DNA from 3 places in the Megasphaera vaginalis (ex Srinivasan et al. 2021) genome. Region 3 is predicted to be linked to each of the others. Evidence: riboswitches for the same ligand, from Rfam matches in the RefSeq annotation. Region 3 holds a riboswitch; each other region holds the start of a gene.
The links. Region 3 has a riboswitch for S-adenosylmethionine ahead of HMPREF1250_RS03180 (MetQ/NlpA family ABC transporter substrate-binding protein). Riboswitches for the same ligand answer to the same signal wherever they lie in the genome.
Positions count from the first base shown of each region.

Region 1 (2,264 bases), on a different contig from region 3:
ACCGTCATTGGGAATGACCTTGGCAAACGTCCCCAAGACCATTAATGCCAGTACGGGCGGATAGGAAATGCTGTAGATCCACCCGATATACGTAACGATGCCGTCAACGCCCAAAAGCGCCGTTGCCGCCGATACCGCCGCCGTCACGATAACGAAAAAACGATACGACACTCTTCCCGCCGACAGCGCGCTGAAAAAATTGGCGACAGCCGCAATTTGCCCTACAGCCGTCGTCAGACAGGCGAGAACGACAGCTATTCCCATAGGTATCATGACCCAGCCGCCGACGCGCTGAATAATGGCGACAAGTAACGCGGCACGGCCAAGGGACTGTTCATAATCTCCGCTGACACAGGCCCCCATATAAAGAAGACTGCCATAAATAACCAGAAGCAGAATAACCGTAATCAGGCCGCACAACACCATCGCTTCATTGCGCGATTTCCGCGTCGTATACCCCTTGGCCTCGACGGCACCGATAAACAAGGAAGCCATGATGAAGCTGACCAGAACGTCACCGGTATTATATCCGCCCAAGAAAGCATTGACAAAAGCATTCTCCACAACGGGATCTGCCGGCGTCCCCAAGGGAAAAAAGATGCCAGCCGCACCGACAACAATGAGGATCAACGCCAATATCGGAGTCAAATATTTGCCCATCTTATCAAAAACGCTGCCTTCATCAAAGGTAAAAAAATAGGCGACGGCAAAATAAATCAGCACGCCGGCAGTAAAAGGCAGATCGGGAAAATTCCCCTGTACGCCAAGCTGAACGGCCGTCGCGCAAGTCCGCGGAATGGAAACAAAGGTACAGATAATCATTAGCAACGTTAATAAGATATGATACGTGTGCTTGCCGACATGTGCCGTAAGACGCCGCACATCACCGCACCGGTTAATAACCAGAAGCGCAAACACAGGCAACAGAATGCCTGACAAGGACAGCCCGAGCAGTGCCGGAAGAAAAGCGGTCCCGCTGCTCAAGCCCAACTGCGGCGGAAAAATAAGATTGCCGGCGCCGAAGTACGTCGCAAAAAAAGCAAATCCGAGAATAAAAACGTCTCGTAGCCGCACCGTTCGGCCGGCAAGTGTTTTCGTTTCAATCATGACGATTCCCCCTAACGAATGATTGCACAAAAAAATGCGTCATCATAACGATGACGCACCTGCAAAACCCCTATTGTCATCTGTCGCCATCACCGTGGCGCTGGAATTGGCACCTTTCCTTCCGGAAGGTTGCCGCAGCGTCGTCGGGCCAGTCCCTCAGCTGCTCTAGATGCATATTGTAATGAGACTTCTTCACTATATACCGAAAATACTCCCCCGTCAAGCCTATCCTTTTCCGTGCACGTTCTCGCACCAGCCGTTTCCCATGACCAAAATGTGGACAACCGGCTCAAAACATCTGTAAAAAATGGCGTAATTACGCCATTTGTACAATTCTTCACACAAATTTTACCCTTTTCAGGATAACTTATACACAAAATCACAACACCTGTACACAGCCATTTCGCCTCCCGTCAAGATTCCGCCTTATCCTCTCCAATATGCGAATAGCAGGAGATAAGCCACGGCTCTTTCCGCCTGGAGATATCTGAGTTATCCACAATTTAAGCGGTATCTCGTCTCGAAAAGAAGGAGAAAAAGCGGCGAAAAACAGGGCATTTAAAGACTATACACAGACAGGCGCCAAGATTGTATGTAATTTGTGCATAACATATGGCATATGACGAAAAGAATCAATCTACCTTGCGGCTCCAATCAATATGCACACCCAGTTCCATCCAGACCTTCGCCAGCGCCAATCGCATCGTTTCCCAACTGGCGACAGGCCGTTCTTTGATCGTCTCGAAAAAAGACAGATCGACATAGTTGTGAAGCGTCTGGCAGGTCGTCAGGTACTCGTAAACCTTTCGGTTGATCTCGTCATTACAAAGATGAACCTGTACGGTCCGTGTATCTGCATCGTATTGAATATACCCGTTATCATTCGTTCCCGTATGCGCAGCTATTTTGTATATGGCCATCGTAAAAAACCTCCTTCAGTTGCTGACTGTTTATTTTCTCGTCTCTCTATCTTGTGATAATTCCCAAAGAAACCCCTTCATGATCGCTTGTCTGCCGAACCGTTCCTGCAGTCTGTCGATCGCCGCCGTCACCTTTTCCTGTGTTTCCGCATCGTCAGAAAAAAGATCGCCCTGTATTTGCAGCGGCTGCAATTGACTGACCGTCAGCCCTAAAAGCCGTATCGGCTCAAACGCCAG
Region 1 is NZ_AWXA01000009.1:3,581-5,844, reverse strand. It holds gene HMPREF1250_RS02915 (branched-chain amino acid transport system II carrier protein) at 1-1,107, opposite strand, end outside; SAM riboswitch class I at 1,181-1,283, opposite strand; gene HMPREF1250_RS02910 (hypothetical protein) at 1,740-2,027, opposite strand; gene HMPREF1250_RS02905 (DNA polymerase IV) at 2,058-2,264, opposite strand, start outside.
Region 1: it holds a riboswitch for S-adenosylmethionine, as region 3 does, so the genes downstream of both, HMPREF1250_RS02915 (branched-chain amino acid transport system II carrier protein) here and HMPREF1250_RS03180 (MetQ/NlpA family ABC transporter substrate-binding protein) in region 3, are expected to answer to the same signal.

Region 2 (2,264 bases), on a different contig from region 3:
ATGAATACCGTTTCTTCTATGCCTTGCGTCAGTAATTTAATGATTTCCGGGGACATAACCTAAAACCTCGCTTTCAATGGGTAATTCCTTGATGTATGAAAATGCTGCCGTTTGTGTTTCCATGTCGCCCATAATGACGATGACGAGATACCCGAAGGGCTCGTCCTGGATATAGTCGATGTCGCCGTAGAGGACGCTGACGGCGGCATTTGATTTTTTGGCGATATTCATCACGACCGGATCTTTCGTAATCTCGCCTTTGAAGCGAAGGCGCACGAGCATATTGCGGTCAGGCGCCGGTTGGTCGCTGATGCCCATTTTACGGATTCCCTCGGGGATTTCCGTATTGATAACGGATTTGACGAAGTCCTGCATCGTTTGTGATTGCGGGGCCGTAAAAATATCGACAACCCGCCCTTGCTCTTTAATAACGCCGCCTTCGATAACGGCGACGCGGTCACAGATTTCTTTAATGACCGCCATTTCATGCGTGATCAGGACAATCGTAAGGTTCAGGCTTTTGTTGATATTCTTCAACAAGTCGAGGATCGATTTCGTCGTTTGCGGATCGAGGGCCGATGTGGCTTCATCGCAGAGGAGAATTTTCGGATCGCTGGCCAGGGCCCGGGCGATGCCGACGCGTTGTTTCTGGCCGCCAGATAATTGGGACGGATAATTGTATTGGCGGTCCGTCAGGTCTACGAGATCAAGCAATTCATCGACCTTTTTTTTGATCACCTCTTTTGAGGCTCCGATCAATTCGAGGGGGAAAGCAATGTTGTCAAAAACCGTACGTGAAGACAGGAGATTAAAATGTTGAAAGATCATGCCGATGTTTTTTCTTTCCCGGCGCAACTGGCTGTCGTTCATTGCCGTCAGCTCTTTGGTATTGATAATGACTTTGCCGCTCGTCGGTTTTTCCAGCATATTGATGCAACGCACCAACGTTGATTTACCGGCGCCGCTCTTGCCGATGATGCCGAATATCTCGCCGTCTTCGATCGTCAGATCAATGCCGTTTAAGGCGGTGACCTTCGCCTTGCCGCCGTAAGTTTTGGTGATATTTTCCAGGATAATCACGGTATCAGCTCCTTAAAACACAGTTTGTAAAATAAAAAAAGCCGTCAACAGTTGACGGCGCACCAGAACTAAGCTCATGTCATCTGTCGGAATCTCCGATGGAATTGGCACCTTCCCGAGTGGGGGTTGCCGCAGCTTCATAGGGCCAGTCCCTCTGCTGCTCTGGATGAACAGTATATTATGCTGTTGCCGTTTATCTTATCATGAACGGGAAATGATGTCAAACGGGAGTTGCCGTTTATTGCAAAACTTTCACAGCAGGAATTTGCATGTTGCTGTTGAATATATAAAATATAAGGGGAAATACGGTGCAAGCTTTATTTCCTTTATGAAAGGAAGGGATTTTTATGGCAGCAGTTGTAAGAGGTAAGAATATTGAAATTACTCCGGCATTAAAGGAGTACGTACTGAAGCATGAGAAAAAGGTTACCAAGTATTTCGATAGCGAAGTGAATTTGCAGGCCGTTCTTTCTATTGAAAAAGACACTAAAATTGCTGAACTTACAGTCAAGGTCGACGGCGTCGTGCTGCGGGTTGTAGAACGTAATGACGATATGTATGCCGCAATTGATCTCGGCTTTGACAAGATCGTGCGTCAGATCCATAAATATAAGACAAAAATTGCGCGCCGCATGAAGGGCGATTCCTTCCATGCCGCGTTGGTAGAAGGTCCTGACGCTCCGGAAGAAGAATTTGAAGTTGTCAGAACCAAGAAATTTGCCGCACGGCCGATGGATGTGGAAGAAGCGATTCTGCAAATGAATCTCATCGGTCATGATTTCTTCGTTTTCCTCAACTCTGACACGGATACGATCAGTGTGGTCTATAAACGGAAACATGGTAAATACGGACTTATTGAGCCGGAATTCTGAGCAGTTGATCCCTTGCCTTTGTGGCAAGGGATTTTTTTTGCAAAAAAACATGCTTCTTAAGTATATGTGTATAGTTGACATAGGTATTAGCTATGTTTTCGTTTTGCTTGTATACTGAAAGCAAGATGGAGATAGTAAGATTGAAGGAGAGACAATGAAGAAAAATAAAAAAATTATTTTATAGATTGTAAGTATACTGAGTGTATTGGTATTGTTGCCGGGAGGAATGTATATGATGAGAAATAGAGCGGTTGTCACGCCAAGGGAGCAAACTGCGGCGGCGCCCCATAGTCTGCAAGATAAACGAGTCTT
Region 2 is NZ_AWXA01000007.1:85,943-88,206, forward strand. It holds gene HMPREF1250_RS01610 (methionine ABC transporter permease) at 1-56, opposite strand, end outside; gene HMPREF1250_RS01615 (methionine ABC transporter ATP-binding protein) at 37-1,080, opposite strand; SAM riboswitch class I at 1,158-1,253, opposite strand; gene hpf (ribosome hibernation-promoting factor, HPF/YfiA family) at 1,428-1,952, shown strand; gene HMPREF1250_RS01625 (flavodoxin) at 2,185-2,264, shown strand, end outside.
Region 2: it holds a riboswitch for S-adenosylmethionine, as region 3 does, so the genes downstream of both, HMPREF1250_RS01615 (methionine ABC transporter ATP-binding protein) here and HMPREF1250_RS03180 (MetQ/NlpA family ABC transporter substrate-binding protein) in region 3, are expected to answer to the same signal.

Region 3 (2,264 bases):
CAAGACCAGTTCATCGATTCCCTGCCGCTCGAACAATGGCTAGATGCCACCCAAGGGTCTGTTGAAATCTATTTTACAAGCGGTCAGACAGGACAGGAGGAACTGAAGGATATGTTGGAAACGCAGTTCTTTCGGTACATTGCCTATTGCCGTTCCCATGAATCCGTAAAAAACTGGCTTGATGAACAGATCTGCCGCGCCTGCAACATTCTTCTCGAACACGAACACAGTCTCATCGCCATTGCCGTCCGTGACGTCCTGTCAACTTTTGACAAGCGGAAATTTAACGAATTCCTTGAAAACAAACTGGGCGAAGACTTGTCGTGGATCCGCATCAACGGAGCCATTGTGGGCGCATCCATAGGCTTTTGCGTCTTTTCCTTCTTATATTTCCTTTATCAGCCCCTAGTCGTGCCGCTGATCCGTAATTGGGCCTTCACGTAGCCGCAAAGCCACGACTTTCCGTCTTGAAAAATCGTCATATGCGACGAGCTGTCATTTCCTCTTGACAAGATCGCGGCGACGCGTTATCATTACTTTCAACAACTGCATACCGTTTTCATCAAGAGCAGCAGAGGGACTGGCCCTGTGAAGCTGCGGCAACCTCCTTTCGGGGAAAGGTGCTAATTCCAGCGGTTTTACCGACAGATGAAGGAGCATATACACAAGCCGTCATCGTCATGACGGCTTTTCTTTTGTCACTTGAAGACGCTGCTATGCCGGTTGAAATTTATACTCATCATTATAATATACAGGGGGAATCATCAAATGAACGTATCCGTAAAAAAAGTTATCAGTCTCGCCCTAATTGCGGCAACATGTATCTTTGCAGCAGGCTGCGGCAGCTCCGACACTGCCGATACTACAAAAAAAGAAATCAAAGTCGGCGTAACGGCAGGACCGCATGCAGAGGTAATGGAAGAAGTGGCCAAGGAAGCGGCCAAACAGGGCATTACGCTGAAAGTCGTCGAATTTAACGACTATGTCCAGCCGAACAAAGCCCTTGCCGACAAAGACCTCGATATGAACTCCATGCAGCACCAGCCTTACCTTGACAATGTCATCAAGAAACAGGGGCTGAAGTTAACGTCTATCGGCAAATCCATCATCTTGCCGATGGCGGCGTATTCCCATAAATACAAATCCCTTGCCGACGTCACCCCGGGAGCCAAAGTCGCCATTCCGAACGATCCGACAAACGGTGCGCGCGCACTTCTTCTGCTGCAGCAGGCAAGATTGATTACCTTGAAAAACGGCAATTCCGTTGACGCTTCCGTAACCGATATCGTCGAAAATCCGAAGAATTTGCAGTTCGTCGAATTGGATGCCGCCCAGATTTCCCGCTCTCTTGACGATACCGATCTGGCTTGCGTCAATACGAACTACGCGATTCCGGCAGGCCTGAATCCGCAAAAAGACTCGCTCATCGTCGAAGACAAAAACTCGCCTTACGCTAACGTCATCGTCGTTCGTGACGAAGATGCAAACAATGAAACGTACAAAAAGGTCGTCGCCATTTATCAGTCGGAAGCGATTAAAAAGTTTATTGAAGAACACTTCCAAGGCACCATCTTGCCGGCGTTCTAATAAAAAAACACGCTCTGCAGAGCGTGTTTTTTTATTGGCTTAAAGCCCGCGCAAGGATCACCGTTATACGCAGGCTGCTCCCAAGAGGTCGACGCCGTCTGTCGGTCCGGTCCGATCTGGCTGCCATCTTTGCGCGCAAAAAAAGCAGCCACATCACAGGAAAAGGAGGAGCAACAGATGGGCCCCTCCTTTTCCTTACCTATACATGCAGTTCTGCCGTCGAATACAGGCAGGCATATCCGGACAAAGTAACACGGTCGCCGTGTACTTGGCAAAACAGCTCGCCGCCTCGTTGGGAAGCCTGATACGCATGCAACGCCGTCTTCCCCTCACGCGCGGCCCAAATCGGCAAAATATGACAGTGGCCGGAACCGCAGACCGGATCTTCAGGCACTTTGAGCTTCGGCGCAAAGCTGCGGCTGACACAATCATAATCCCGGCCTTTAGCCGTAATATGCAGCAGCAACCCGTCAAGTTCCCGGATCTTCTCCTGATTCGGTTCCGCCTGTCGAACGAAATCTTCATCATCCATGATGCAAACGAGATCCCGCGCCATATACGCCGCCAACGGCCGACGGCCGATCGCCGCCGTCATCGCCGCCGTCACGGCCACAGGCTGCATCGCATACGCCGGAAAATCCATGGAAAACAGTTCCCCTTCACGCCGAACAGTCAAA
Region 3 is NZ_AWXA01000011.1:2,280-4,543, forward strand. It holds gene HMPREF1250_RS03175 (DUF445 domain-containing protein) at 1-444, shown strand, start outside; SAM riboswitch class I at 557-655, shown strand; gene HMPREF1250_RS03180 (MetQ/NlpA family ABC transporter substrate-binding protein) at 769-1,587, shown strand; gene HMPREF1250_RS03185 (PhzF family phenazine biosynthesis protein) at 1,787-2,264, opposite strand, start outside.